2 regions of the Alteromonas sp. G5_S2_22_S1 genome follow, and region 2 is predicted to be linked to the other one. Evidence: predicted binding sites of a transcription regulator. Region 2 holds the regulator's gene; the other holds the start of a gene.
What was found. Region 2 encodes ArgR, which controls arginine synthesis, uptake and breakdown. Its sites were predicted from a motif close to ANTGAATANNTATTCANT; they were not measured.

Region 1: ACTRWF_RS11910 (N-acetylmuramoyl-L-alanine amidase) is a predicted target of ArgR. The motif match lies at 9,278-9,295, and genes of this name have one in related genera.

Annotation. Positions count from the first base shown of each region.
Region 1 covers NZ_JBQKUJ010000010.1:27,955-43,959, forward strand. The annotation lists gene ACTRWF_RS11880 (cobalamin biosynthesis protein CobD/CbiB) at 1-460, opposite strand, end outside; gene ACTRWF_RS11885 (5'-methylthioadenosine/adenosylhomocysteine nucleosidase) at 462-1,163, opposite strand; gene ACTRWF_RS11890 (DUF2726 domain-containing protein) at 1,328-1,915, opposite strand; gene ACTRWF_RS11895 (hypothetical protein) at 2,127-2,567, opposite strand; gene ACTRWF_RS11900 (FAD-dependent oxidoreductase) at 2,762-4,177, opposite strand; gene gltB (glutamate synthase large subunit) at 4,191-8,657, opposite strand; gene ACTRWF_RS11910 (N-acetylmuramoyl-L-alanine amidase) at 9,332-10,279, shown strand; gene arcB (aerobic respiration two-component sensor histidine kinase ArcB) at 10,377-12,731, shown strand; gene ACTRWF_RS11920 (PH domain-containing protein) at 12,855-13,418, shown strand; gene ACTRWF_RS11925 (PH domain-containing protein) at 13,418-15,046, shown strand; gene ACTRWF_RS11930 (AGE family epimerase/isomerase) at 15,111-16,005, opposite strand, start outside.
Region 2 covers NZ_JBQKUJ010000012.1:90,449-106,453, forward strand. The annotation lists gene ACTRWF_RS13620 (NADH:ubiquinone reductase (Na(+)-transporting) subunit D) at 1-508, opposite strand, end outside; gene ACTRWF_RS13625 (Na(+)-translocating NADH-quinone reductase subunit C) at 519-1,283, opposite strand; gene ACTRWF_RS13630 (NADH:ubiquinone reductase (Na(+)-transporting) subunit B) at 1,273-2,475, opposite strand; gene ACTRWF_RS13635 (Na(+)-translocating NADH-quinone reductase subunit A) at 2,479-3,819, opposite strand; gene fabV (enoyl-ACP reductase FabV) at 4,327-5,505, opposite strand; gene ACTRWF_RS13645 (FKBP-type peptidyl-prolyl cis-trans isomerase) at 5,837-6,457, opposite strand; gene ppc (phosphoenolpyruvate carboxylase) at 6,690-9,311, shown strand; partial or broken gene ACTRWF_RS13655 (peroxidase family protein) at 9,465-10,441, opposite strand; gene ACTRWF_RS13660 (hypothetical protein) at 10,578-11,387, shown strand; gene mdh (malate dehydrogenase) at 11,578-12,516, opposite strand; gene argR (transcriptional regulator ArgR) at 12,756-13,220, shown strand; gene ACTRWF_RS13675 (type 1 glutamine amidotransferase domain-containing protein) at 13,305-13,988, opposite strand; gene ACTRWF_RS13680 (TonB-dependent receptor) at 14,181-16,005, opposite strand, start outside.

The sequences.
Region 1 (16,005 bases), on a different contig from region 2:
ATAACGACTCTATAGCGGCTTTGGCGATACCTATATCCGTAAGCGAATGGCATTGTCGGGCGGTGATGGTTTGCACCATTTCTCGGGCAAGTGACTTTTTGTTTCTACCTACGCTAGCCAGTACCTTTTTGTACTGCTGACGCTGGTACCCAAAATCGAGTAGCGCCACAAGAATGAGCGCTTCAAAAAAAACGGGGTATTGAGCCATATATACCAAGATGGCTAAACAAATAACCAGTGGGGCTAACAATACCAACGGAGCCAGTGAGCCAGAAATATAGTGCTGGCCAGGCCCGTACTCGCGAGAAGGGACGACTTTGCGCCCCATTTGCTGAACAAGGTATCGCATAAGTGTTAGAGGGTGAGTGCTTTGAGGCCAGCGCCACAAAGCGTCGACAGCGATAGCCAACCAAAGTACGAGTAGCGACTGCAAACGCGGGTCGCTAAATAGGCTTGTCATCTTACTTAGCGAGGGCCTTTATCATTGCCATTACAAGCTGTGCTGAATGCTTAGCGGCAGTCTCTAAATACTCTTTAAAGCTTACAGATGACGTTTTTCCTGCGATATCCGACAGCGAGCGAATAACAAGGAACGGCGTGTCGAGCATGTGACAAGTTTGACCTATTGCTGCGCCTTCCATTTCTACCGCTTTCATATCGGGGAAGTTTTCACGTAGTTCTGCCACTGCTTCATCGCTACCGATAAACGCATCGCCGGTACAAATTAAACCCGTTGTAGATTGCAGCGAGACAATGCTTGCAGCCGCGGTACGCGCGGTTTCCATTAAGTGAGTATCACAGCGGAAATCCTCTGGCATGCCAGCACACTGCCCTAATTTGTAACCGAAATGGGTAAGGTCTGCATCGTGGTGAATAACGTGACTTGCTATCACTAAATCACCAATGTTTAAATTCTTGTCGAAGCCACCTGCGGATCCGGTGTTAACGACTGCATCTGGCGCAAATTGCTCAATAAGTACGGTAGTCGCGATAGCCGCAGCAACTTTACCAATACCGCATTTTACTAACACCACTTCCATATCGTTTAGTGTGCCTTCATAAAACGTAAGGTGCTTCCACTTTGTTTCTTTCACATTCCAAAGAGACGCTTTAAGTAGCGCTACTTCTTCGTCCATTGCACCTAAAATACCAATTTTTTTCATAACTCTACCGACGGTGTTGTGGGTTTCTTTGCGTGAACACGCATGTGTTTGACGTAATTGTATAAGGAAATATGAAAAACTGACAGAAAAATGCCTTTGTTGCTGCTACAGAGAGTAAGAAAATAGCAAAGCAACAAAGGCTAGGGGAAGTGGGGACGAGTACTTTATGCCGCAGCAGGTCTACTCGAGCGCACGGGGCGAGTAGGGCGCTTAGGCGGCTCTGGGTTATGAGTAGGAAGCTGCGCCATTTTATTTTGTAAACGGCGATAAGGAATCAGTTTGTTTTCCAAGCACTCGCGAATATCATCAACGGTATAACCAGATTTCACTTTTATTCTTGCGTGAGGAAGACCAGCCGCATCGAGCGCGCCGGTTACAAACCAGTCCTTTTGGGTTTTGTAGCCGTCTTTACCTTGGCTATGAACAAGATCAATAGCCATGACGGGGCTCATATCGTGCTTGTTTACTAATACAAAGTCGAGATGTCGGCTTGACGCTCTGCTAAGGGCTTGGCTCGCCGTTTTCTTGCTGGCCGACGGTCGAACCGACACTAAGTCGTTAAGACGTACGCGGCATACTATCCGAAACTCTTTTCCCATAGCCTGTTCAATCAGGTTTAAAAAGGTGTTTTCTACTGGTGTAAATAGCTGTGGCTTCCGCCTAAATGGAAATGCGACACCACCGTCTGACAACTTTATGGCACCTAGCGCAACGACTATAAGTAACATCATTAGAATAATTGCCAATTCCATCGTAACCCTCGCAAAAATCAATAGTTAAAGCCCATGACAGGCAAAGCAACGTGAAGCGCACTAGCTTATGTATCAGTAATTAGCGTACTTCTTGCAACTTCGCAGGTGTCAGAAAAATGACACCTGACGTAGTCATGGTGTTGTTATTGATGAAATTGCAAAGCAGATGCCAACATGAGCAATCTATATCGGTATTTTAAAAAGTCGCAAGTTACTTTGATTTTGATGTGACTAGGATATCCACTTGAGAGCCTGTTTTATCTGGGCTAACAATGACTCTAATGGCTTTATCGCTAGAAGAAAGTAAGGTACGGCCGTTTACTGGAGAATGAGCCTTAAGGGCCGGGTGCGCTGTTTGATAAAGGTTTACCAGAGCACCAGGCTCAGCGGGGGAGTGATACACCATCACCGCCGTCATGCTTTCGTCAAACGACTGGCATTGACGAGCATCACTGGCAATTTTCACCTGTTGAAATTGGGCAGGACAAGAGACAGTATTAGGTTTAGACACTGATGTCGGCAAACTTTGTACTTTAGCAGGCGCGTTCACCGAGGATGCTTCTACCGAAATGGTATCGGCAAAACACACATTACTCACCGCACAGTTCAATGCAAAACAAAGAGTGAGTGTTTTTATGTCGACGTTCTTCATGGGCCGGCTCTATCAATTACGTAATGATATTTTGTTGTTCGTACGATAGTAGAGCCGTCGCACCTTCGGTTCAACTAAACCTTGGTCTATTAACGTATGCCATCGACGTTTTCCGTATTTCCTGAGTGAGCCAAAACTAAAAAAGCTCGATAGCAGGGCTATCGAGCTTTTGTCAAAGGTCTTGTTAGCGTAGCTTAAACGCCAATGTAGTCCATTATACCTTCTGCGGCTTTACGGCCTTCGTCGATTGCGGTCACAACCAAGTCACTGCCACGTACCATATCACCGCCCGCAAACACTTGTGGGTGCGAAGTCTGGAATGCAAACTTACCTGCTGAAGGTGCGCGAACGCGGCCTTTTTCGTCAAGCATAATGCCAAAGTCGGCAAACCATGGCGCAGGACTCGGTTGGAAACCAAACGCGATAATAACCGCATCAGCCTCTAGAACATGTTCTGAACCTTCTACTTCAACAGGACGGCGGCGACCGTTAACATCCGGTGGTCCCATCTCGGTTTTAACGAACTTAACGCCACAGGCTTTTCCGTTTTCATCAACGGCGATGTCCAAAGGTTGAAGATTGAATTTAAACTCAACACCTTCTTCTTTAGCGTTAACTACTTCGCGGCGTGAACCCGGCATACTTTCTTCGTCACGACGATATGCACAGGTTACCTGCGCCGCTTCCTGACGAATAGAGGTACGCACGCAGTCCATGGTGGTATCACCACCACCTAACACCACAACGCGCTTACCTTTCATATCAACAAAATCGGCTGGGTCTTTTTCAAGTCCCATTACGCGGTTGGTATTGGCAATAAGGAATGGAAGGGCATCGTATACCCCTTCTACGTGCTCATTGTCGAACCCACCTTGCATAGACTTGTATGTACCCATGCCTAAGAACACCGCGTCGTACTTATCGATTAAGTCCTGGAACTGGATGTCTTTTCCAATTTCGGTGTTAAGTACGAACTCAACGCCCATTTCGGTAAAGATTTGGCGGCGTAGCTTGATAACGTCTTTCTCTAATTTAAAAGACGGAATACCAAACGTGAGTAGGCCGCCAATTTCTTCGTACTTATCGTAAACAACAGGTTTAACACCGTTACGTACTAATATATCAGCACAAGCAAGCCCTGCCGGGCCAGCACCAACAATGGCGACTTTCTTGTCGGTCCATACCACGTCAGACATATCTGGACGCCAGCCCATTTTGAAGGCTGTATCAGTAATGTACTTCTCAATACTACCAATGGTTACCGCACCAAAATCGTCATTCAGTGTACACGCACCTTCGCACAGTCTGTCTTGTGGACATACGCGACCACATACTTCCGGCAAACTGTTGGTTTTATGAGAAAGCTCCGCAGCTTCTAAAATACGGCCTTCGTTTGCCAAGCTTAACCACTGGGGAATGTAGTTGTGCACGGGGCACTTCCATTCACAATACGGGTTGCCGCAGTCCAAGCAGCGGTCTGCTTGGCCTTCGGTTTGAGATTGGCTGAGCGGTTGATAAATTTCCGCGAACTCTTGTTTACGTACCATGATCGGCTTTTTCGGCGGATCGATACGTTCAACGTCGACAAATTGATATACGTTCTTTGCCATAAACTAAATCCTCCTACTGAGCCTGAATGCGTAATTCAGCACTTGAACGACTGATGTGACCAAGCAAGTTTTTCACATCACTGGTTTTTGGCTTAATAAGCTTAAAGCGTTTCAGCGTTGCGGCGAAATCAGTAAGCAGAGACAACGAGTGATCGCTACCGGTTTCTTCGTAGTGCTGGTTAATTAAGCCGCGTAAGTGTTCAGCAAGAATCGCTTTATCTTCAATTGGCATAACATCAACGAGTTCGGCGTTTACGCGGTTATCGAGGTCGTCGCCATCATCCATAAGATAGGCAAAACCACCTGTCATACCGGCACCGAAGTTAACGCCAACTGGGCCAAGTACAGCTACAATACCGCCTGTCATATATTCACAGCCGTTATCGCCAATACCTTCAACTACCGCGATGGCGCCTGAGTTACGTACACCAAAGCGTTCGCCTGCACGGCCTGCCGCAAAGAGCTTACCGCCAGTGGCGCCGTATAGGCAGGTATTACCCATAATGGCACTGTCGTGGGCATCATAAGAGATGTCGCGCGGCGGGTGGATAACAAGCTTGCCGCCTGTCATGCCTTTGCCTACATAATCGTTGGCATCGCCTTCAAGATGCATGTGTAAACCGCCAGCGTTCCACACACCGAAGCTTTGACCTGCCGTACCGGTAAGTTCAACTTTGATTGGGGTATCTTCAAAATCGTGATTACCGTGATGTTTAGCAATTTCACCTGATAGCAACGCGCCTACAGAGCGGTCGGTATTGCGTACAGGGTATTTAAGCGTAATAGACTCACCGTCTACCACTGCTTGCTGGGCATCTTTAAGCATCTGTGCATTTAACTCACCCTTATCAATAGGCGCGTTTGTGGTTTGTGAACAGAACAAACGGGTATGTTCACCGGCCTTAGGCTGCGCAAGTAGAGGCGATAGATCTAAACGGTTTTGCTTAGCAGTAATGCCATCTAATACTTTAAGTAGCTCTGTGCGGCCAACAAGATCGTCGAACTTAGCAACACCCATAGATGCCATGATTTCACGTACTTCCTGAGCAATAAACTTAAAGTAGTTCATTACCATGTCAGGCAAGCCGATGAAGTGATCATCACGCAATTTTTGGTCTTGGGTTGCAACACCGGTCGCACAGTTGTTTAAGTGGCAAATACGTAGGTATTTACAACCTAGTGCTACCATTGGGCCAGTACCAAAGCCAAAGCTTTCGGCACCTAAAATACCCGCTTTAACCACATCAAGGCCAGTTTTCAAACCACCGTCGGTTTGAACGCGTACTTTATGACGTAGGCCGTTTTCGATAAGGGCTTGTTGCGTTTCAGAAAGACCTAGTTCGAACGGGCTACCCGCATATTTAACTGACGTTAATGGGCTTGCACCTGTTCCGCCGTCGTACCCTGATACGGTAATAAGGTCGGCATAGGCTTTTGCTACGCCCGTTGCGATAGTACCTACACCCGGTTCAGATACCAGTTTTACTGATATTAGCGCCGTTGGGTTAACCTGCTTCAAATCGAAAATTAGCTGAGCCAAATCTTCAATTGAATAGATATCGTGGTGCGGTGGTGGTGAAATAAGGGTTACACCTGGCACAGAGAAACGAAGCTGTGCGATGTATTTATTCACTTTATCACCAGGAAGCTGACCGCCTTCACCCGGTTTAGCACCTTGCGCCACTTTAATTTGAATAACGTTAGCGTTAACCAAATAGTGAGGTGTCACACCGAAGCGTCCTGACGCAACCTGCTTAATCTTAGAGTTCTTTTCAGTCCCAAAGCGAGAAGGGTGTTCGCCACCTTCGCCCGAGTTAGACTGACCGCCCAAACGGTTCATTGCAATAGCCAGTGCTTCGTGGGCTTCTGGGCTTAATGCACCAATTGACATAGCCGCAGTATCGAAACGTGGGAACAAGTTCTCCGGTGCTTCTACTTCGCTAATATCAATAGGATCGCAGTCTGGATTAATGGCCAGCAAGTCGCGAATGTGTGCAGGGGCACGCTCGTTAACAAGCTTGGCGTATTGCTGGTAGTCGTCATAGTTACCCGACACAACCGCTTTTTGCAGCGTGCTAACTACGTCTGGGTTATAGGCGTGATATTCGCCACCGTGCACATATTTAAGTAAGCCACCGTGATCAACAGACTTACGCTTAAGCCATGCAATGCGATTCAGGTTGATGAGATCTTGGTGGAAATCATCAAAGCCTGCGCCTTGAATACGTGAGGTCACGCCTTTGAAGCAAAGATTCATTACTTCATTGTTAATCCCCACGGCTTCGAAGAGCTTAGAGCTACGGTAGCTCGCGACTGTACTGATACCCATCTTAGACATGATCTTATACAAGCCTTTGTTGATACCTTTACGGTAGTTCAACGTAGCCTGCATAGGAGAAATATCTAACTCGCCTTTTTCGCAAAGCTGCTCGATAGTTTCATAGGCAAGGAATGGGTAAACCGCCGTTGCACCAAGGCCAATAAGTACGGCAAAGTGATGCGGGTCACGGGCACTCGCTGTTTCTATAACAACGTTCGCGTCGCAGCGCAGTGATTTTTCAACCAGTCGTCGCTGTACCGCACCCACGGCCATCGCGGCTGGGATCACCAAGCGGTTTTGCTTGATGTTTCTGTCAGACAGAATAACAAACGCAGCACGTTTATTCTTAACCAGCATTTCCACTTCGTTACACACGCGCTCAATGGCTTTCTTCAAGCCCTCTTGCGGTGCGTATTGAAGTTCTACTACTTCTGAGTAGTAGTTGTCTGGGTTAAATTCACGCAATTGTTTAAGGTCGGTATACATTAATACCGGCGAGTCGAATAACACGCGGTCAGCGTAACCCGATGTTTCGCTAAATACGTTTTGCTCGCGGCCAATACAGGTTGCCAACGACATAACGTGGTTTTCACGCAGTGGGTCGATAGGTGGGTTGGTTACCTGGGCAAACTGCTGACGGAAATAATCATAAACCGTGCGCTGGCGCGATGACATTACCGCCATTGGCGTATCGTCACCCATTGAGCCAACGGCTTCTTGACCATCTTTTGCGAGTACTTTTACAACTTGCTGAATTTCTTCGTAGCTGTAGGCGTGTAGCTTGTGGTAGACCGCCATGGCATCGTCGTCAAACACGCGCTTACCAATAAGCGAGGCATCAAGCTGCTCAATAGGCGTAAGGCGACGAATGTGCTTATCTAACCACTCTTTATAAGGGTGGCGAGCTTTAAGGTCATCATCAATTTCTGTAGAGCGCCAGATTTTGCCCGTGTAAGTATCTACGGCAAGCATTTCACCTGGACCAACGCGGCCTTTCTCAATCACGTCAGCTTGCTCGTAGTCCCAAATACCTACTTCTGAGGCTAGAGTAATAAACCCATTTTTGGTAATGACATAGCGAGCTGGACGCAAGCCGTTTCTATCAAGGTTACAGGCTACGTGACGGCCGTTGGTTAAAACGATACCGGCAGGGCCATCCCATGGTTCCATGTGCATTGAGTTAAACTCGTAGAATGCACGAAGGTCATCATCCATGGTTTTGTTGTTTTGATAGGCTGGTGGAACCAGTAAACGCATGGCACGGAATAAATCCATACCGCCAGCTAGAAATAGCTCTAGCATGTTATCCAGCGATGACGAATCAGACCCTTCGGTATTCACGAAAGGGGCGGCGTCTTTTAAATCTGGAATAAGTGGCGTTGAAAATTTCGCGGCACGTGCCATTGCCCAGTCGCGGTTGCCTTTGATGGTGTTAATTTCACCATTATGCGCAAGGAAACGGAAGGGTTGAGCTAGCGGCCAGCGTGGTAACGTGTTTGTCGAGAAGCGCTGGTGGAAAACGCAGATCGCGCTTTGCATGCGCTCATCGGCAAGATCGTGATAGAAGGCTGGCAAGTCTTTTGGCATCACCAAGCCTTTATAGATCGTTACTAAGCCTGATAAACACGCTACGTAAAAATCTGGATCTGCTTCAAGGCGTTTTTCAGCGCGGCGACGGATCATATATAAGCGACGCTCAAGGTCGCGTTTTCTCCAGCCCGCTGGTGCGTTCACAAATACTTGTTCAATTTGTGGAACGCCTGTAAGCGCTAATTCACCCAGTACCGAGCGGTCAACAGGCACTTCGCGCCAGCCCACTACTGAAAGTGTTTCTTTTTCAAGTTCTTCATTAAGTACTTCACGCGCGGCTTGCGCAAGTACAGGGTCCTGACTTAAGAAAATCATGCCCACGCCGTATTTTTTGCTGAGTTTCCAGCCATTATCTTCGGCGATTGCATGGAAGAACGCATCCGGCTTCTGTAGTAATAAACCACAGCCGTCACCGGTTTTCCCGTCTGCGGCGATACCGCCACGATGCTGCATACGGTCAAGGCCGTGTATTGCAGTGGTTACCAATTCATGACTGGCTTCCCCGTGAGTGTGAGCGATTAAGCCAAACCCACAGTTGTCCCGGGAATCATTGGGATTATATAAACTCATCTCTTAACTCCTTCAACCTTAAGACTGGGCAAGGTATGCGTTGCGTGTAGATGCGCCTAGGTGTGCGTATCACAACATTGTTAGACGTCTTTTTTGCTTGCGCGCGGTATTGCTCGCAATATGCGTCTTTCTTGTCGTTTATTTATTATTAGAGGATACCAGTCGTTTCCGCATTTTTATGCATTATTGCCATGCGGGCCGTACAAAATACCCACATTGAAAACTAAAATCAAACGCTAAAATTGTAAGCGTTATATAGTTTTTGTATAAATATAATTAATTTCTTTAAATACATGTATTTATATCCCGTTGCTTACAATTGTAATAAAAATGTTATCAAGTGAAAAAATTAATAATTCACCAGTACATAAATGATATTAGTTCTCATTTGAATTTTAATGGTGAATAAATATTCTTTATTTTCGTTGTTTTATGTTGTCAATGTGGGTTTGCTGTGTATTTTTATTAAATTGTAAAGTTATGATTCCACAAATATTAGCTGTTTGCTATATTGGTTAAAAGTTGTTCAAATGTAAGGCTAGGTAAAAACATAGCCTGTAGTTCGCAGTATGCTCACGCACGCTGAGAGTGCAAACAATGCGTAAGCTCTGGTGATATGAAAAGAATAAAAATTCACTGTAGTCGCGTGCAAACTAATCAATAAGGAATATTGAATGACTATCCTACACGCGACACCTAGGCTCTCATTTGATGTATACGAACACCGCCTCATTGGTGAAAATGTCAAATTTACTGCTTCACCGAATACTTCTGGGGCGTTTCAGACTGGCGCTCCCGATACCATTGTCATTCATTTCACTGCTGGAAGTAGTTTAGACTCCTCTGTCAACGTCTTAACTAATGCTGAAAGTGGTGTTTCAGCGCACTTCGCTTTAGGGCGTAACGGCGATATCGTTCAAATGTTGCCCACCAACAAAATAGGGTGGCACGCTGGCAAAAGTCATTACAAGGGGCGAAGCGGGCTAAACAGATACTCCATAGGAATAGAGCTAGATAATGCCGGGCAACTAAAGCCTAGAGGCGACGGCACCTATGAAAGCTGGTTTGGGAACGTTTATAGAGAAAGTGAAGTGATAGCTGCACAACACCCCAACCAATCAGTTTTAGGCTATTGGCATAAATATACTGATATTCAGATTGCCTCCACAATAAGCCTGTGCAAAGTGCTTTGCGAACACTACCCAATTTCTGTTGTGGTAGGTCACGATGAGATAGCGCCTTCGCGTAAAGTAGACCCTGGTCCGGCATTTCCGATGCATCAAATCAGAGAACAGGTACTGCTTGAAATAAGTGAAGACGAAACGCACACGGAAAGTAACGGTGTCCATACGGGCAGCTTACAAAGAGAAGCGCACGATGCCGTGCCGCGACATATTGCCAGCCCGGTAAATCGCGTGGCTAACGTAAGTGCTAACGCACTCAATGTGCGTAAAGGGCCAAATGTCTCTTTTCCTCTTATTGAAAATGGGTTGCACAAAGGTGAAGTATTAAAGGTGCTAGAAAAGCAGGGAGAGTGGGCGAAAGTCTCCTTTACAAAAGTAGGTTGGGTTAACACCCGTTATATTAATGAGATTACAGAAAAGTCGCCGTTTAAAACGTAGCGTTACGTTATGAGGTTACAGTTAGCGTGTTTAACGCATTCCCGTAGTGGTGAAAGCCTGATAGGATAAAGGCAAAATAAGCTTATATTAGACGTACATGCATTCAGATTCACCCAACGATTCTTGGGCAATTCGTTTTGCTCAATTTGTGCAGCGTTTCGGCACGCTAAAGCTCAGCATACTATTTGTTGTTCTTTCGCTTGTATTTACGCTAGGCGGCTCATACGTAATTCGCGTTAGCATGGGCAGCCAAGTTCAGCCTGATGACTTCATCAGCGCAGTTATTCTAACTATGCTGTCGGCACCGTGGGTGCTGTATTTCTTTAGTGAATTAATTAAACAGTTAGAAAACTCACGTACCAATCTTAAAGAGGTAGTGAGTCAACTAGAGAGCTTGCGCGAAGAGGATGTTTTCCTTAATCGAGAACTTCAAAGTAATATTCGCCAGCTTAATCACGAGATAGAGCAGAGGAAACAGGCGCAAGAAGAGCGCGAAGCGCTGTTCAAAGACTTAGAAAGAGAGATTCAAGACAAGTCAGAGCAAGAGGCACAAGCACGCCGCTTATCTACTTTATTGCGTTCAATTATTGATGCCTCTCCCGACCTCATTTATTACCGCAACGAAGAGGGCCGTTTTGCAGGTTGTAACCGCATTGCAGAGTTAATGACGGGGAAAACTGAGCAAGAGCTTCTGGGGTTAACCCCTAAAGACGTGTACGAAGAAGAACTGGCCCGACAAATTGTTGCCAGTGATCACGAGGTACTCGAAACCAACGCAAGTATTACGGAAGAGTTATGGCTGCGCTTCGCCGATGGCCGCCGACGCTACTTCGAAATGAAGCGCGTGCCTTTCTTCGACAAAGAAGGTAATCGTTTGGGGTTATTGTCGTTTGGTCGAGACATGACGGAACGCAAACAAGCCGAAAATGCCGCTGCTAAAGCCAGTACTGACAAAACCCGTTTTATTGCCACGATTAGTCACGAGCTTCGCACGCCGCTAAACGGTATTGTGGGCTTAAGCCGAATGTTGCGCGACACAGAATTGTCAGATGAGCAGTTCAGCTGGGTAAGCACTATTTATGCAAGTGCGATTACTTTGGGCAATATTTTCAATGACATTATCGACCTTGATAAGTTAGATAGGGACAAACTTGAATTAAGCCTTAAAACAATTTCGCTCAAAGACTTCACTGAAGAACTTAGCAGTATTATCCGCTTACTGGCTGCAGATAAGCAGCTAGAGCTTAAAACCAGTATTAATGAACCGCTGCCACGTCTCGTTGAAATAGACGGGACACGCCTTCGCCAAATACTCTGGAATATATTGTTTAATGCGGTGAAGTTCACGCAAAAAGGCCATGTGAGTTTATCGGTGTCATCGACTAAACCCGATGGTGACAAGGCCTACGTCACCTTTGTTATTGAAGATACAGGTGTTGGTATTCCTGAAAGCGAAATTGATAAAATTTTTGCCATGTACTACCAGGTAGACCACCCGGATCATCAGTCGGCTACGGGAACAGGCATTGGCTTAGCCATTTGTAAGCAAATGGTCGATTTAATGAACGGCGAAATTCACGTTTCGAGTAAAGAGGGTAAAGGCACCCGTTTTGAGATTGTACTGCCAGTACAAATTTCTAATAGCCCAATGAAAGTGGCGCAGCTTCAAGTTACAGGGTTAAATATCTTACTGGTAGAAGATATCGAGCTGAACGTAATGGTGGCTAAAGCGTTGCTTGAAAAACTGGGTCAAAAAGTGGATGTCGCTATGACGGGTCAAGAGGCGATTGATAAAGCAAGAGCTAATCAATACGACCTTATTTTACTTGATATTCAATTGCCAGATATGACGGGCTTTGACGTGGCGAGTACTTTGATTGAAGAAGATTTGGTCATGCAGACGCCTATTGTGGCATTAACGGCTAACGTGATTAAAAAGCGCGACGAGTATCTTGAAAACGGGATGGACGATGTCATCGCTAAACCCATCAAAAAATCTCGTGTCATTGAAGTGTTTAACGACCTATTCCACGCACCGCCAGCGCCGCTTGAGGTAGACGGTGAAGTAGAGCGCCCTGAGCCAACCAAAACATTAAGTAACATTTTAGATATGGACTTATTGCAGATGTTGGTAGATACAATAGGGGACGAAATGGTGCGCGCGAGTGTTAAAGTTTTCCAAGAAAAAATGCCCGAGTACATGGAAATACTGCAGCTCAGCTTAAGTGCGGACGAAAAGTCAGAAGTGTGCTCTCAAGCCCATAAAATAAAGGGGGCAGCTGGCTCTGTGGGCTTAGCTCGCGTTCAGCGTATTGCTAACCAAATTCAACAAGGTGACCACCCTACATGGTGGGAGAACGTGCATGATTGGGTGGAAGAATTGCAAATGGCAGTTCAACACGACATGAAGGCCCTACACGATTGGTTGAACGAACAGCAAGTCGATGACTAAGCGGCTGTAGGCCCGTTAGCATTTAAAGAAAAGAGGGTTCGCCCTCTTTTTTGTTATTAGTCTTTTATTGAAACGAGTAGGTTATTTTTGCGCGTTTTAATCAAGGTAAAAGGAATTATTGTTATGACAGATAGCGTTCAAAGTACGGCTCAAAACCCCGTGTTTTCAAATAACCAGCTTAATGTAGAAGATATTCCTAACCTTCAAACGTTAGCGTTATTGCCTATTTCTAAAAAGTACCGTGCTATGAATATTTTCTCTATTGGGCTAATTGCGCTTGTTTTACTAAGCATTGCTACTGGGCTTAAATACCAACCATTTTGGTCGATACCTGAAGATTTACTGAAGGCCTACCCATACATTGTCACGGCTATCGTTGCTTTAGCGACTATCTGGGCGCTCTACCACGTTTTTGCAGATGTCCGAATATTCTATGCAATAAGAGAGCAGGACATCAGTAAACAATCAGGGCTCATTTTTCGCAAACTTTCTTGCCAACCTATTTTGCGCGTTCAGCACGTTGAAGTAAATAGAGGGCCGTTAGATAGATGGGCTGGGCTTGCTTCTTTACAAGTGTTTTCAGCCGGTGGAGAAATGCACACCTTTGAGATACCAGGGCTTACGTTGGACAAAGCGGAACAGCTACGGGAATTTATTTTAGCACACAAGGATATAGGAGCTCGCTAATGTCTGAGCCGGTATCCTCTGCGGTGTCACAACCGAATGTTAAAGTAGAGACGGGTGGCGAATGGCAGCGCCTTGCACTTATATCCATTTTATATTTTACGGTACGTAATATCAGTAACGCAGGGCAGGGATTGATATACGCGGTACCAGCGTTGGCCGTATCCTTTAATATTTGGGACAACCTTTTCTCGCCAGAAGTATTAGCCGTTGCTGGCTTTTTGCTACTTTCTACGGGAGGGAGCGGCGTCATTAGTTTCCTAATGTACAAGTTTCGGGTGCATAAGCAGCATGTAGAAATACATCATGGCGTGTTTCAGCGTCGCTATACCAACTTACCGTTATGGCGAATTCAAAATGTGAAAATTGAACGCCCCTTCTATTATCGCCCATTCGGATATGCACTGGTGGTGTTGGATACCGCAGGCAGTGGCAAGGAAGAAGCTAAGATAGTTGCTGTGCCTGAATCCTATGCTGAAGCGCTTAAAAAACAAGTACTGTACGAGAAAAAAGCGCACGATTTGCCAAGCCCTGAACGAACGATTAGCTATGGTGATAGTGAGGGTAGAAGCATGTCAGGGGCTGAAGTTCCCATCTTGGCAAGCGCTGAGCATAGGAATGATGCAACAGAAGAGGTGTTAAATCGTCGTTCAGTTAAAGATATTATTATTCACGGCATTACCAACAACCGCGTATGGATCATTCTGGGTGTCGCCGCTCCGTTTTACGATGATCTCTTTGGTATAGTGTCTGAGTGGCTTGCTGATAAAGGGCTACAGCTTAATCAACTGGTGGGTGAACAAACCGTTGCGTGGTGGCAATTTGGGCTGTATGCCTTTGTGCTGCTAATGATGTTGATGGCGTTAGTTGCACTATTAAGCGTAGGCGGTGCTTTATTTACGTTCTATGGCTACACCCTTTCTCGCGCTGAGGACAGGTATATTCGCCGCAGCGGACTTTTAAATAAGCTGGAAGTTAGCATGCGTTCATCGCGCATTCAGATGATCACCGCGAAACAAGACTGGTTAGATAAAATACTAAAACGGGTAAATTTATACTTCGAGCAAAACTCTACCGCAAGTCAGCAAGTGCAAGAGTTGATGTCGCCTAATAAGCTCATTGTGCCGTCAGTTACCGAAACCGAGGCTATTGAACTAAGCCAAGAAGTGATGCCAGGTTGCGATTTAAAGGGCCAGTCGTATCAGGTTATTAGTAAGCGATTTATTCAGCATTGGCTGCTTGCTGTTTGGTCCATCCCCTTCTTAGTTTTCTTTGCTATTGGCGCCATATCCCTTCATTTAGATATCGTGGTGGGGGCGTTGGTTATTTATAGCGTAATTGGACTATTGCTCACGTTAAGGTGGTGGCGGTGGGGAATCTCTTACGACAATAAATACGTGTATATAAGAAGCGGTCGGATTGGAATTGACTATCAGTGTTTCGAACCTCACAAGGTGCAGGAGGTCATCGTAAAGCAAAGTGTGTTCATGAAGAGAAGGAAGCTAGCAACAATTAAGTTTGTGCTGGCGTCTGGCGCTGTAACTGTTCCTTTTTTACCTGAACAATATGTCTTTACGCTTGCAAATAACGTGTTGTTCGAAGTTGAGTCTACGCGAAAGTCTTGGATGTAATGGCGTTTAAATAAAGCGCCACCGCCCACAAAAGGGGGATGGCGCTTATATTGTTTATTCACGCTTATTTATAAAAGCTTAGTGCATCGAGAACGTCATAACATGCGCCCATTGTGTGATAATCGGTTTTGCCTACAGGGCTTTTTGTGGTCTCTAGCTTTTGATTTTTGGCTGATAAAATCCTAAACCATGCCCCATATTTGTGGTCGACCATATATGACCATGCATAGTCCCAAATTCGGTGGTACCACTGCCAGTATTTATCTTCCCCTGTTTCTAGGGCTAAACGCGCCGCGCACGCAAAAGATTCAGCCTGCACCCAGAAGTATTTTTCATCATCACAGATACGGCTATCCGGTGCGAAACCGTAATACAAGCCACCGTTTTCATTATCCCAGCTAATATCAATGACAGCGTCAAATAGTGAGCGGGCGCGTGCGACTAACCAATCCTGTGGCTGATACTGATGAATTTGTAGTAGTAGTTTTGCCCATTCAGTATGGTGGCCTGGTTGGAATCCCCAAGGGCGAAAAAGGTTTTTAGGATCATTCTTATTGTATTCCCAATCAACTTCCCAAGTTTTGGTATAGTGTTCCCAAATTCGACCGTCAGCTTTATCCGCTTGGCGCTCGGTGATATTGTGAGCGAGCAGCAAGGCGCGTTCTAAAAACGGACCGTGACCGGTGGCCTCAAACGCCGCAATAAGCGCTTCGCAGCTGTGCATATTGGCATTTTGACCGCGGTAATCACTGCAGCGAGAAAAATCTGCGTTAAACTCATCTTTGTACAAGCCGTACTCAGCATCCCAGAAATGGGTTTCCATTAATTCGAAGGCATCATGAATATACAGCTCAGCTTCTTTAACGCCAGCTCGCAGTGCCCAGCTGTAATCCAAAATAACAAAGGCCAAGCCGTAGCAGTGATTAGTGGCATCAACGACTTTACAGGCCTTACCGTTT
Region 2 (16,005 bases):
GAACCAGTGGAAGGATTTCGAAACCTAAAATAGTACCGAAACCAAATAGCTCTTTAATTGTACCAATAACAATCAGGATGAAAGAGTAGCCTAAGCCGTTACCAATACCATCAAGGAAGCTCATTAGAGGTGGGCTCTTCATGGCGTAAGCTTCAGCACGACCCATTACGATACAGTTAGTAATAATCAGACCAACGAATACCGACAGCTGCTTCGATATTTCATACGAATACGCTTTCAGAATTTGGTCAACAACGATTACCAACGATGCAATGATGGTCATCTGGATAATAATTCGAACGCTAGATGGAATCTGGTTACGAATTAGTGAAATAAACAAGTTTGAGAACGCTACAACGCTTGTAAGCGCTAGCGACATTACCAATGCTGTTTCCAGCTTAGTGGTAATTGCCAGTGCTGAACAGATACCCAATACCTGTAGGGCGATCGGGTTGTTGTCCAGGATTGGCCCAAAGAGGGCCTTTTTCATTTCTTTAGTATCTGCCATGAGACTTCCCTTATGAACGCCATGCTTGGTTCTTCAGGAACTGGCCGAAGCCTTGCTCGCCTACCCAGTAACGAATAGTGTTTTCAACACCGTTGCTGGTTAGGGTTGCACCTGAAAGCGCATCGATAGTGTGAGGATTGCTAGGGTTAGCATTTTTCACTACGCGAATAGCAACTTCGCCATTCTCGTAAAGCTCTTTGCCGTCCCATTTGTCCTGCCAAGCAGGGTTTTGCACTTCACCACCTAGTCCTGGCGTTTCTTTTTGCTGATAGTAAATAAGCTCGCGAACCGTTTGGCCGTCTGCATCTATCGCTAAGAATCCGTACATAAGATCCCAAAGACCGCTACCGTGAACAGGAAGGATGATACGAGATACATCACCTGCTTCGTTGCGCACTAAGTAAACACTTGCCACGTTAGGGCGACGTTGGAAACCTACATTGCTGTTAGTTACCTTTGTGCTGTACTCAGTCTGCTTAGCAGCTTTATACATGTCGTAATCTGGCGCAGGCGCTTCAACAAACGTGCCTTCTTCAAGATTAACGTAACGCTGCTCTACTCGCTCGCTGTACGTGCTTTCGATAGCGTTATTGCTCATGCCCATTTCGTAAAGGCCTGCAGCATTAAGAATGTTGCTCTTTTTATCAAGAGCCGCGTTTGTTTGCTGTAGAGAGCGAAGGCCAACAGCCGCGCCAGAAACAACAATTGAACAAACCAAACATACGGCTACTACTACACCGATAGTTTTGCCTAAAGATTCTTTCTTAGCCGACACGTGCTACCCTCCGCTTGATGTTGCTTTGTGCGACGAAATAGTCGAACAGTGGCGCCCACAAGTTAGCAAACAGAATTGCTAGCATTACACCTTCAGGGAAGGCTGGGTTTAGGACGCGGATAAGTACCGTCATGAAACCAATGAAGATACCGTAAGCCCACTTACCTTGGTTTGTGAACGATGCAGACACCGGGTCTGTCGCCATAAAGAACATACCAAACGCAAGACCACCAACAACAAAGTGCCAATGTGCAGGCATTGCAAACATAGGGTTAGTATCGCTGCCGATTAGGTTTAGCAAGGTTGCGAAGAACGCCACACCAATTGCAACACCAGCAACAATGCGCCAGCTTGCTATACGCATGTACATGATGAACAAGCCACCAAGAATAATAGCTAGTGTAGATACCTCACCTGCTGAGCCCGCGATAGTACCGATGAAGCTATCCATCCACTGCGTCATATCAGCGTAGTCTAGGTTGCCCCAAGCGGCTTGGCTAAGAGACGTTGCACCCGAATAACCATCTGCTGCTACCCATACTTGGTCACCTGAGATTTGTGCAGGGTACGCAAAGTAAAGGAAAGCACGACCAGACAGAGCTGGGTTAAGGAAGTTACGACCTGTACCACCGAATACTTCTTTAGCAATAACAACACCAAAGGTAATACCTAGTGCTACTTGCCATAGAGGAATCGTGGCTGGAAGTGTTAGTGCAAACAGCACTGATGTTACGAAGAAACCTTCGTTTACTTCGTGCTTACGCACAGAAGCGAACAGTACTTCCCAGAAACCACCAACAGCAAACGTTACTGCATAAATAGGTAGCCAGAAACATGCACCGTAGAAGAACAGGCCTAATATGCCAGCGTTTGTCAAATCACCGCCTAGTGCAGTGAAAAGCCCCGCCTGCCATATGTCAGGCAGTGTTCCTGCGCCAGCAGCAATAGCTTCTTGCGCTTGAAAACCAATGTTGTACATACCGAAGAACATAGCTGGGAATGTTGCCATCCATACCATGATCATGATGCGTTTAAGGTCAATGCTGTCACGCACGTGCGTGTTCGCTTTGTTTACCTTACCTGGCGTATAAAAAATGGTAGCCGCAGCTTCGTAAAGCGCATACCACTTTTCATGCTTACCACCCGGCTCGAAATCCGGTTCAATTTTTTCTAAATACGCTTTTAAACCCATGACTTAACCCTCTTTCTCTATCGTGGTCAAACAGTCGCGTAAGATAGGAGCGTAGTTGTATTTGCCAGGGCATACGTAAGTACACAATGCCAAATCTTCTTCGTCCAACTCTAAGCAACCCAACGTCTGAGCACCGTCAGTATCACCAGAAATCAGGTCCCTAAGCAGAAGCGTAGGAATGATATCTAGGGGCATAACGCGTTCGTAATTACCAATTGGAACCATAGAACGTTCTGAACCATTGGTAGTTGTTGTCATATCAAATTTCTTGCTACCACTTAGGTGACCTAAGTAAGCACGAGTCACTGAGTGTTGGTTTGAACCAGGCATGATCCAACCGAACAATTTCTTCTCGCGACCTTCTTTTAATAGTGAAACTTGTGTGTGGAAACGACCTAGGAATCCGTGTACACCCATCGCCGTAGTACCACTAAGTACTGAGCCTGAGATAACACGTACTTCACCGTCTACTTGCTCGCTAGCAGTTAGTTCGGTTAAGTCTGCGCCAATTACAGTGCGCACTAAGCGTGGGTTGGTTGCAGCAGGACCTGCAAGTGAAATAACACGACGGTTATCTAACTCGCCAGAGGTCAGCAATGCACCAATCGCCATTACGTCTTGGTAGTTGATGTGCCAAACCGTTTTGTTCATGCCAGCAGAATCAAGGAAGTGGATGTGAGTACCCGGTAGGCCCGCAGGGTGAGGACCACCAAATTCTTCAACATCAACTGCCGCATCGCCAGTAGCAACAGAAGCACCTGCCGCTTTACAAACGTAAGTCTTGCCACCGCTCAATTGCGCTAACGCTTTAAGACCATTTACGAAATCGTCTTGGCGCTCAGCAATTACCACTGCAGGATCTGCCGCTAGTGGATTAGTATCCATTGCTGTAACGAAAATTGAGTTTGGAACAGAGTCTAACTGAGGCGATTTGCTGAATGGACGGGTGCGTAACGCTGTCCACATGCCTGACTCTACAAGGATTGACTGAAGTTGCTCACGTGTTGCACTCGCGATCTGGTCAGCTGCAATTTTGTCAAATGTCACAGCATCGCTGCCGTTTACTTTGATAACTACAGACTGAAGAACACGTTTTGCACCACGGTTAACCTCTACCACTTCACCCGCAGCTGGCGCAGTGAATTTAACGCCAGGGTTCTTTTTGTCTTCAAAAAGTACCTGACCTTTCTTCACTACATCGCCAACTTGGACGTGCATGGTAGGGCGCATACCCACATATTCTTCTCCCAGAATGGCAACGCGCGTTGCAGCAGATGCATCAGCAATCTCCTGCTTTGGCGCTCCCTCAATTGGGAGGTCGAGACCTTTCTTGATTTTTATCATATGTAATTGCACTACTCTAATAGAAATACCCTTTTGCATGACCGCAGAAATCCTGCCTGTCAGCATGCAAAAACGCACTATTAACAGGTGTTAAACACCTTTTCGTTGTTGATTGATGGAACTTGCAATGCCGCGGTCAGCCTGTTATGAAGCCGCAACGCATAATTCCTTTTGCGGGCATTTTGTTCGCCCAATATTTATAGACCACCAGCAGAAAATTACACTTATTATTATTGTTGTGTAGCGGTAATCGCTACTGCTGTATAGGCAGAGGCAGAAAAGGCCCCCACTTAATTTCGGGATTTTAGCATTAACCCATACGTTTGTGCCACGCTATTTCAAGATAAAGGCAAATTTTTCTACAATTTAATGTAAACCTTTGGTCTTATTCATTTACATTTTTACCGCTGACACCCCATATCGGCTTGCAATAAAGCACAAAAAAGCCGTCAAATCAGACGGCTTTTGCACAGATAGCACTAGGTTAATTAATGGTAAGTTTAAGTTTTACCACTTAACCAGTGGGTCAACTTCACTGTCGTAATCAACACTGGAAATGTCAAAACCGAATAGTTTTAAGAACTCGTGGTGGTAACCTTTGTAGTCACTTAAGTCATGGAAGTTCTCTTGTGTCACCTGATCCCATAGCGCTTTAATTTTTGCTTGGGTAGCGTCGTTGGTTTCTTTGCCGTCCATGCGATAGCGATTTGCTTCATCTAGCGTAGGAGTATTTCCAAACAGGCATTGTGTGAATAAACCATGAATTTGTTCAATACACCCTTCGTGTGTCCCCTCTTCTTTCATCACTTTGTAAATAAGTGAAATATACAGAGGCATTACGGGAATGGCAGAACTTGCCTGCGTTACCAGTGCTTTTAGTGAACTTACGTTTGCTTGTACAAGCAAGTCACTGTTTTTACCAATAATAGCTGCAGCAGCGCGATCTAGGTCTTCTTTTGCCTTACCGATAGTTGCTTGACCGTAGATAGGCCATGTAAGCTCTTTACCGATATAGGTATATGCGGTGGTTTTACAGCCTTCTGCAAGCACATCGGCTTCACGCAAAAAGTCCATCCAACGCTCCCAATCTTCGCCGCCCATCACTTTAATGGTGTTAAGGATCTCGTCGTCGTTGGCTGGCTCAAGCGCCACTTCATGCACTTTATCTTTATCTGTGTCGTAAGTTTTTGTGGTGTATGCCTCGCCTACTGGCTTAAGCGTCGACTTGTAGGTCACACCAGTTTCTGGGTCGGTTCTGCGCGGAGACGCAAGGCTGTAAATAACCAAGTCGACCTTGCCCATTTCGGCTTTGATTTTTTCGATAGCTTCGTTTTTGATCTCATCAGAAAAAGCATCGCCGTTTATCGTATCTGCATACAAGCCTTTCCCTTTGGCTTTTTCGTGGAACGCCGCAGTGTTATACCAACCAGCAGTACCCGTTTTGCGCTCCGTTGGTGCTTTTTCAAAGCACACACCTAGTGTTTTAGCACCATAACCAAAGGCAGATGTGATGCGCGACGCTAAGCCATAGCCTGTTGAGCTACCAATAACCAGTACATTTTTAGGGCCTTCGCCTAAGTCACCTTTTGCTTCTACATAAGCAATCTGTTCTTCAACCGCTTTAGCACAGCCTACGGGATGCGCGTTTGTACAAATGAAGCCTCTCACTTTAGGCTTGATAACCATAATAATTTTCCTTATTTGAGCGTGGGGCTATTGTAATGCCGAAGCCACTGATAACAACTCGGAGCAGATGGAAGTGTGCCGATCTTTAATACAATTTTGTCAGCATATCGCATACATGCATTCTCACCAACAGAACATAGTAGCATCACATATTTATATTTGAAAAAGCGAAACACGAACAACCTCAGATTATGAGTGAACTGTTTGTTTACAAACTAAGCCTCAGAAAAGTAAAAGAAATAGGCTAGAAGATAGAAAGGAGTAAAAGATTTAACAAAGAAGAATACAGGTATTCACAGGAGTACCATTGGGCACTCCTGTGAAGAAATCATTAACCTAGAACGTCAAGAAGTTCTACGTCAAAGATAAGGGTGCTGTATGGCGCAATAGCCGCACCAGCGCCTTGCTCACCGTAAGCTAGGTCGTGTGGTACGTATAGACGATACTTTGAACCTGCTTTCATAAGTTGAAGTGCTTCAGTCCAACCTTTGATTACGCCGCCTACTGGGAATTCAGCTGGCTGACCACGCTCGTAAGAGCTGTCAAACGTAGTACCGTTTATAAGCGTACCGTGGTAGTGAACACGTACTGTGCTAGAAGCATCTGGTGTCTCGCCGTCACCTTCAGTAACAACTTCGTATTGAAGACCAGATTCAGTTACCGTAACTTCATCACGCTTCGCGTTTTCTTCAAGGTACTTTGTGCCTTCTTCAATAACCGCTTTGCTCGCTTCTTCTTTAGCTGCTTGCATACGCTTGTGAATTTCGCCGAACGCATCACGTAGCGTGTCGTTATCAACCTGAGGGGCTTGACCCGCGAATGCGTCTTTTAGGCCAGCTACAACTGCATCGATTGCCAAACCGTCGAAAGGGTTTGATTGCAATTGTTGACCCATTTGAAAACCAATGCCGTAACTTGCTTGGGTTTCTACTGTATTGAATGTATCAGTCACAAGAACTCCTGAAATTAAATTACAAATGCAGTACAAATTTCAAACAAAACGCTTAGTGCGAGAATGTTTCTGCATTTTCCGGTGCAAGAGTGTATCACACCACAAAATATCTTGCTTTGAGCAATGTTAACTAGGGTGCAAAAGTATCAAAATGTTGTAAATTATAACCTAAAGTGGTTAGACAAGACGCAAAGGACACAGTATGGTTAGCCCATATATTTAGGAGGATAGCATGCAAACACACTACGATGCTGAACTGAAAGATACCGTTCGATACCTTGGTAAAACCCTTGGTGAAACAATCAAAAATCAATTAGGTCAGGAGTGGCTAGACCGGATTGAAAAGATTCGAAAAGGCGGCCGAGCTTCTTATCAGGGAGACGCTACTTGTAGCGAAGAACTGAAAGAAACTTTCAAAACAATGTCTGACAGCGATTTGCTTACTGTTGGTCGTGCCTTCGCACAATTCTTGAACCTAGGTAATATTGCCGAGCAAGAATACAACGCGGCAATGAATGTTGATGCATCTATTGATGCCCTTTTCAAACACCTAGATAAAGCAGAACTTACCGCAGATAAAGTACAAGACGCGGTTGCAAAGCTGAACATCGACCTTGTTCTTACCGCTCACCCTACTGAAGTAACACGCCGTACACTCATTCACAAGCATAAAGAACTTGCTGACTGTCTTCAGGCAGTGCATCAAGCCTCGCTTAGCGATGTTGAGCGCAAAAAAATTGAAACGCGTATTGCCGATCTTATCGCGCAGGCGTGGCACACTGAAGAAATTCGTTCCGTTCGCCCGACGCCTGTTGATGAAGCGCGTTGGGGCTTCTCGGTTATTGAAAACTCGCTATGGGAAGCCGTACCTGACTTTATGCGCGAGCTTGATGGCCGCTTAAACGAAGACTACGACGTATCGCTACCGCTAGACGCGTCACCCGTACAATTTAGCTCGTGGATGGGCGGCGACAGAGACGGTAACCCATTTGTTACCTCAAAAGTAACCGAGCAAGTATTGCTGCTGGCAAGAAAACGCGCAGCTAAACTTTTCGCGCTAGACCTTGATCGTTTGCAAGTCGAGCTATCAATGTACGATTGCAACGACGAACTACGCGACAAAGTAGGCGATGCAAACGAACCGTACCGCGCCCTACTTCGCCCGCTGGTAAACAAGTTTATTGCGACTCGCGATGGCATTGCCGACTACTTGGCCGGCAAGAATCCAGACACGTCTAACTGGATTGAAAGCGACGACGAGCTTATCGAGCCGCTAATGCTTTGCTACCAGTCATTAATCGACTGCGGTATGCAAGTAGTGGCAAACGGCCTTCTACTAGATACTATCCGTCGTGCTCGTGTATTCGGTATTCACCTTCTTCGCCTTGACGTACGTCAAGATTCTGAGCGTCACGCCGACGTATTTAGTGAGCTAACTCGCTACCTAGGTTTAGGCGATTACGCACAGTGGAGCGAAGCCGACAAGCAAGCGTTCTTATTACGTGAGCTTGGCTCGAAACGTCCGTTATTCCCAGCGCAATGGGATGCATCTGACGATGTAAAAGAAGTGCTAGATACCTGTAAGGTGATTGCGAAACACAGCAAGCACGGCTTCGGTATCTACATTATCTCTATGGCAAGTGAGCCATCGGATGTCATGGCGGTTCAGCTGCTTCTTCAAGAAAGCGGTGTAGACTGGCCGATGCCGGTAGCACCACTATTTGAAACGCTTGACGATTTGAACAACTCACCAGATGTAATGCGCAAACTCCTGTCTATCGACTGGTATCGCGGTTACGTGAAGGGCCGTCAGTTCGTTATGATCGGTTACTCTGATTCAGCGAAAGATGCAGGCGCATTGGCTGCTGGCTGGGCACAGTATCAGTCGCAAGAAGCATTGGTTGCCATTGCAGAAGAGTTCGACGTAAGCCTAACCCTGTTCCACGGACGTGGCGGTACGATTGGTCGTGGTGGATTGCCAGCACATGCGGCAATTTACTCACAGCCTCCTGGCTCACTAGAAGGCGGTTTCCGCGTAACAGAACAGGGCGAAACTATTCGCTATAAGTTCGGTATGCCAAAACTGGCTAAACGCAGCCTAGGTATTTACGCCAGCGCCATTATTGAAGCCATGTTGTTCCCACCTCCGGCACCAAAAGAAGAGTGGCGTGAGCTTATTACCACCATGGCAGCGCAAGGTCGTGATAACTACCGTGCAACTGTACGTCACGATGAAGAGTTTGTACCTTACTTCCGCGTGGCTACTCCAGAGCAAGAGCTAGGTAAACTACCTCTAGGCAGCCGCCCTGCTAAGCGTAAACCACAAGGCGGAATTGAGAGCTTACGTGCTATCCCATGGATCTTCGCTTGGGCACAGACACGTTTAGTGCTGCCAAGCTGGTTGGGCGTTATGCGCGCTATTGATAGCGTGAAGACTCCTGAGAACGAGAAAGTGGTTAACGAGATGTTCAGCGAATGGCCGTTCTATCGTTCACGCCTTTCTATGTTAGACATGGTGTTCCACAAAGCTGACCCACGCATTAGCGAAGCTTATGATGAGCGCTTGGTACCCAAAGAACTTAAACACTTTGGTGAAGCATTGCGTAGCGAGCTTAAAGAAAGCATCTCTTCACTGCTGGCTATCACAGGCGATGACGACATTATGAAGAACGACCCGCAGGGTAAGGAATCGATGGAGATCCGCGCAGGATACCTTCAGCCGCTTCATTACCTGCAAATTGAGCTTCTAGATCGTATCCGTAAAGCCGGTGACGATGCGCAGAACACCAGTCTAGAACGTGCCATGATGGTTACCATTGCCGGTATTGCTATCGGCATGCGTAACACGGGTTAAGACCCGTATTAGCGAAGCGCTTGAATTGACGCAAATAGCTTTTTTATGTTGGTCGCCATTCGCTTCGCTAAGTAATAAAACGAAAAAAGCCCGCGTCATCATGAAGCGGGCTTTTTGTTACTTAAGTGTTTTTACTTACACTAAAGATAAGCACTAACAGGTAAGGTCGAAGCGGTCTGCGTTCATCACCTTTGTCCACGCGGCAACAAAGTCCTTAATAAACTTCTCTTTGCTGTCATCTTGCGCGTATAGCTCAGCATATGCGCGCAATACAGAGTTTGAACCAAACACTAGGTCAAAACGCGTAGCGGTAAACACTTCATCACCTGACGCTCTGTCGACAATAGCGTAGCTATTTTTCCCGGTCGGCTTCCATGTGTATTTCATGTCGGTAAGATTTACGAAGAAATCTGTGCTCAATGCGCCTACGTTATCGGTAAATACACCGTGCTTACTTTCGCCGTAGTTAGTGCCAATCATACGCATGCCGCCTACGAGTACCGTCATTTCTTTCGCTGTTAAACCAAGTAACTGGGTTTTATCTAGCATTAGCTCTTCAGGTTTAACCACGTAGTCTTTTTGAAGATAGTTTCTGTAGCCGTCAGCAATTGGCTCTAGTGGCTCAAAAGATTCAGCATCGGTCATGATGGGGTTGTAGCGCTTTGATGGGTCTTCAATATCAATAGGCTTCTCTTCCTCTTTAATATTGATAGGTTCCCACTGCTCGGCACCGGCTGGCGAATTTTTTCAATACCTGCACCTTCTGGATCTGGCCCTAATGCTTCGGCACTGCCATTACCGTGACATTTACCTACCGTATGACCACCGGCGGCTAATGCAACAGTTACTTCATCATTCATTGCCATGCGCGCAAAGGTTTCACGTACATGGGCAGCGGTTTTAAGCGGGTCAGGCTTGCCATTAACCCCCTCAGGGTTTACGTAAACAAGGCCCATACTTTCATAGGCAATAGTGCCTGCTAGGACAAATAAATCAGCCCAGCTCAGTTTGTTGCCGTACTTCTTTTTAATAGGCCAAAGCAAACGGCGAGCTATATCTAAGTTAACGTTGTCTGGCCACGAGTTTAGAGGCGCAAAACGCTGGTTACCTGTTGAAGCGTTACCTCTGCCACCGCAAACGGGCAGTAATCAACAACAAGAGCATTCGCTTAGCAATATTCTTCCCTCCAATCACTCAAATAGTTTTAATCATGAAAAAAAAACGTTATCTTATTTATCGACATAACAATTTCATAAAGGACTAAACATGCATTTGCTACCGGCCTTAGCTGGTTTATTGTTGGGGATTTCGACATTAAGTTTACAAGCGAAACCGCTATCACTGTCACCCGGATTGTGGGAAGGAATTAGTGAAGATGAAATGCAGTATAAACTTCTCCAAATAAACGATAGCGGCGAACATTTTCTTTATGAAATCCACATACCTTCAGGCCTGAGGTACGCCAAACGCTCAGCCTTTAGTGATGAGGATATATCCTGTAAAGAGAACCGATGTACGATCAGTACCATTATCGAAGAAGACGTAACCCGTTCGCTTACTCTGTCCCCTTACCTAGACACCAGCTTTACCGCGCTTGAATCAAACTACAATGACAATAAAGGCTTACTTTCCACTAGTTACCGACTCATAAAACAAGAATCTAGCTCAACGCCTCGCAAGTTTTTCGAGAAATACGGTACTTTGCTAAACAATGCGGAACGCGCAAACGACGAGACGCCGTACGGTTTGTGGGTGGGCATTTTACATTATTTAGATAAACCAGAATTGGCTCTTCTTCAGTTGTATGAAGATAGACAAGGGTCGCTCACGGTTTTCAGAAAAGGGGAGACGAGTGAATTGGCTGTTAGCACACAGATCTCACCGAAAAATATCTCGCTTCAATACCCTATTGTTGAAATAACCACTTCCCACGCGACTTTTGCTACCCATCTTTTCCTTATGTCTGAAGGCAATAGCGTATTAAAAGGTTACGCTTACGCTGTACATAAAGGTGTAACTTTAGATGCCGGTGAAATCAGGCTTTTCGATATCACGAAATATCTTTCACTTAACTAATACACAAAGGTCGTAACAGAACCTTTAATCGCTGGGGTGATAAGAGCTGATAATAAAGTGGAAACTTGATGTGAAGTCTGAGAACGTAATTAAAATGTAGGCTCTCCACCGCAGAGAAGCGGTGGCGAAGCCTACAGGGAAGTATTCACGGCGTGCCTACGTTCAAAGGCCCGCCAATGATACTCACCGATTAGCCGTTTACGAAGTCAACGCCTAGCTTGATGTCGCCACGTAGGCCTTCAAGCATGTCGTTTTTCGCTTTTTCTTCGAATGCGCTAAGCTCGCCGTATGGCAAGATTTCTTCAACACCGTTTGCGCCAAGGCGTACTGGGTGTGCGAAGAATGCTGCGTCGTCGCTGTCGTCAGTTTGTACGTAAGTGTACTCAACCACATTCTCACCTTGCATTGCTGCAACTAGAGATAGACAGAAGCGTGCTGCTGCTTGACCCATTGAAAGAGTTGCAGAACCGCCGCCCGCTTTTGCTTCAACCACTTCAGTACCCGCATTCTGGATACGAGTGGTTAGGCTAGATACTTCTTCGTCTGTGAACTCTACGCCTTCAACTTGTGAAAGAAGAGGAAGGATTGTAGTACCAGAGTGACCACCGATTACCGGTACGTGCACTGAAGATACGTCAACATCTTTAAGTTCAGCAACAAACGTTTCAGCGCGGATAACGTCAAGTGTCGTTACACCGAAAAGCTTATTCTTGTCGTAAACGCCTTTTGCTTTTAGCGTTTCAGCTGCAATCGCAACAGTAGTGTTAACTGGGTTAGTGATGATACCAACACACGCGTTCGGGCAGTTATCAGCTACACCTTCGATTAGGTTTTTAACAATGCCGGCGTTGATGTTGAACAGATCAGAACGATCCATACCTGGCTTACGAGGCATACCCGCTGGAATTAGAACAACGTCTGCTCCAGTTAGTGCATCAGCTAGGTCATCTTTACCGTGACCGGTTACTTTTACCGCAGTGGGGATGTGGCTCAAATCAACGGCAACACCAGGAACAACTGGCGCTACGTCGTAAAGCGCTAAATCTGAACCTGCTGGCAATTGTGTTTTCAACAACAAAGACAGCGCCTGACCAATACCACCGGCAGCACCTAACACGGCTACTTTCATACCATTTCTCCTATGGGATTACTTCACGTATTTAAACGGAACGTCACACTAATGCAACGCGGGGGAAAACTCAATCACCGGATCGTCTTATTAACGTTATTTATGGCGATTTTATCTCGATATTCATTATCATGAATGATTATGCAAAGAAATTGCGCAAAGTCTACCTGTACGGCACAATATGGGCATAACAAATAAAATTCACCACACATAAACCCTCAGAAAAGAAAAGAGCGCTAATGGCAAACGCAAAACAAGAGCAACTCATCAAGGCTTTTAAAGAGATTCTTAAAGCGGAAAGTTATGGTTCACAAGGCGAAATTGTTGACGCATTAAAAGCACAAGGCTTTGACAATATCAGTCAGTCTAAAATTTCAAGAATGTTAAGTAAATTTGGGGCTGTGAGAACGCGCAACGCGCGCGGTGATATGGTTTACTGCCTTCCCCCTGAGTTAGGTATGCCTACGGCTAAAAGCCCCCTCAAACAGCTTGTATTAGACATTGTGCACAACAACGTGATGGTCATCATAAGAACTAGTCCAGGTGCAGCTCAACTTATCGCCCGCTTACTTGACTCGCTAAGTAAAAAAGATGGCGTGTTAGGTACAATCGCTGGTGATGATACCATTTTCATCGCTCCCGCTGATGTCACTAAAATTGAAGAATTAAGACAGCGCGTAGAAGATTTATTTGAGAATGTCTAGCCAGGGCGCTAAAAGCTAGGCAACCGAAAACAAGAAACCGCATACATGATGCGGTTTCCAACTACATTACAAATTAAAACGTTCTTAAGATAGAAGTTTGATCAATGCATCGGCTGCAGGACGTGACGATGGCGGGTTTTGCCCCGTCACCAACAATCCATCTGTACAGACTTTAACAGCAAAATCATCCGCGCTTTCATACTTACCGCCCTTTTTAACTAGCTCGTCTTCAACCAGATAAGGGACTACGTCAGTAAGCTCCATCGCAGCTTCTTCGCTATTTGAGAAGCCAGTAACCTGCTTGCCATCAACCAAATATTTGCCATCTGGCGTCTTAACATCTTTTAGCACGATGGGCGCGTGGCACACAGCCCCAACGGGTTTATTGGCTGCGATAGTGTCTTCAATCAATTTAATGGAATGCGCATTATCTGATAAGTCCCATAGCGGACCATGACCGCCCGGGTAGAAGACAGCGTCAAACTCATCTGCACGTACATCTTCTAGCGGAATAGTAGACGCTATGGCGCTTCGAGCCAGCTCATCTTTCGTGTATCGAATCGAATCGTCCGTCATTGCGTCGTCTGCAAGACTATTGGGGTCAATCGGTACCTGGCCGCCCATCGGTGACGCTAAGGTGATTGTATATCCCTCATCTTTAAATGCGTAGTATGGCGCAGCGAACTCTTCTAGCCACATGCCGGTTTTCTCGCCGGTGTCACCCATAATTTCGTGAGACGTCATTACCATTAGCATACGTTTTGACATAAGCCCTCCTTGCGAGCATCTAAAAATTTATCATGTGTTTGTTCGTTCAATGGAGAGACTTAGATCATAAGCAAAGACTATGCGCGCTCAGTAACAGGTGTGTGAGATAAATCGCAGGCATAAAAAAGTGCCACTTCCAGTTAAGGAGAGTGGCACCTAACACTACAACTTGTAGTTAGTGTTTACTACTTCTTAAAAGCGGTAGTTAACACCTACGCGGATTTCCCAAAGAGAAGGACCGCGAGATACGCTCTGCTCTGGTCTTGAGAACGCGCTGTACTCGTATTGACCTGCGTCATTGAAGTCCGCAGCAATAACTTCATCACCGCCGAAGCTACCTTGACGGAAGTCACCCCATTGGTCGTTGATTAAGTTGGTCAAGTTTTCGATTACGAAGAACGCGCTTGCTGTATGACCTTCATAGAAGCCAGGTAGCTCTTGAGATACACGTAGGTCAGCTTTAAACCACCAATCAGCAGTTTCACTGTTACGCTCAAGGATCTCGCCGCGCTCAAAGCCGTTATCTTCAACCCAACGGTTGAACTGTCTTTGAGCTTCTTCCGCAGTTTGAAGTACATCACCATCACGGTTTGTCTGATCAACAAACACTACGTTCGGATCGTTTACTTCAGGAATGTAAATAAGCTGACGAGCAAATACACCATCCCAAGGGAACGCTGAGTTGTTGCTGTGAACGTAAGAGAAAGGCTTACCTTCGTTAGCCGTTGCAAACAAGTTGAAACGTGTTGCATAACCGTCAAAGAACTCTGCAGTATAACCTAGTGAGAAGTTAAAGCGGTTGCCAACAGCGTAGTCAGACGTTGCCGCAGACGGGTTGTTAGGATCGCTTGTTGCAAAGTTAGCGTAGTTTGAGAACGCTACTGCGCTTGTCATTGGGTTAGCATCTTCTGCGTCAACATAAGCGTATGAAGCGCCCATATCGAAGCCATTATCCCACTCTTTGCTTACGCCGATTGAAAGAACAAGTGAACTACCGTCATCACCTGAATCAACATTACCTAGAATGAAGTCCTGCGTTTCATTACGACCTGAGTCAATATTGGTGTAGATTGGGCGACCATCGAAACGGTTTTCACCGTTGTAAACAATGTTCGCATCTCTAACTATTGCTGAATCTTGGCGATCGGTATAGATCATGTCAGCGTTAATTAGGTAGTCATTTTCAGTTACATAGGTGAAACCTAACGCGTATTTCCACTCAGAAGGAATCTCAAAGTCTGGGTCAGTTGCGTTAGTGTTACCGTCACCATCCGTTAGGCTAGTGTTCGCTACTACGTCAAATAGCTCTTGTGGTACGTCGTAAATCGGACGACCTTGACCAGTTAGCTCTAGGTCAAACAATGAAGTAGTGCCACTTACGAAGCCATTGATTTGACGTTCACGAGTACCAATGTTCGTTACACCGTCGTTAGAGTATGCATTTGAGATCCAAACGTTAGGGTTACCACCAGAGTAAAGACCTAAACCACCGCGTAGTTCTAAGCTTTCGTTAACTGTGTAGGTAAAGCCGAAACGTGGCTGAAGAAGGTCAATACCATCTACGTTTGCAGTGTTGGCAAAACCATAACGCTCAGTGAAGTTTTCGTTCAAACGAGGCGTATCGTCAGAGCCGTATGTATCATAACGAAGACCAGCCATGATTTTGAGGTCGTCAGTTAGGTAGAACTCGTCTTGTACGTAATAGGTAGTTACGTCGAATGCAAAAGAAGCACCAGCATCCGCTGGGTTGTTTGTACCCGCAGAGTTGTTGTAGTAGATACGATCAACAAGACCAGCTTCGAAGTCAGCGATGCTGTCGAAACGGTATTCACCTACAGTTTGCTGCATAAACAGGTTAAATACGTCAGTTTCTTCGTATTCAACACCAGCCGTAATTTCGTGGTCACCCCAGAAATAAGTACCCGCTAGTTTAAAGTTAAATACTTCATAGTTAAGGTCGTTAGACTGACGAGAGTCATCTGGACCGATGTAGATAGTTCCACCGTTATCAGTTCTG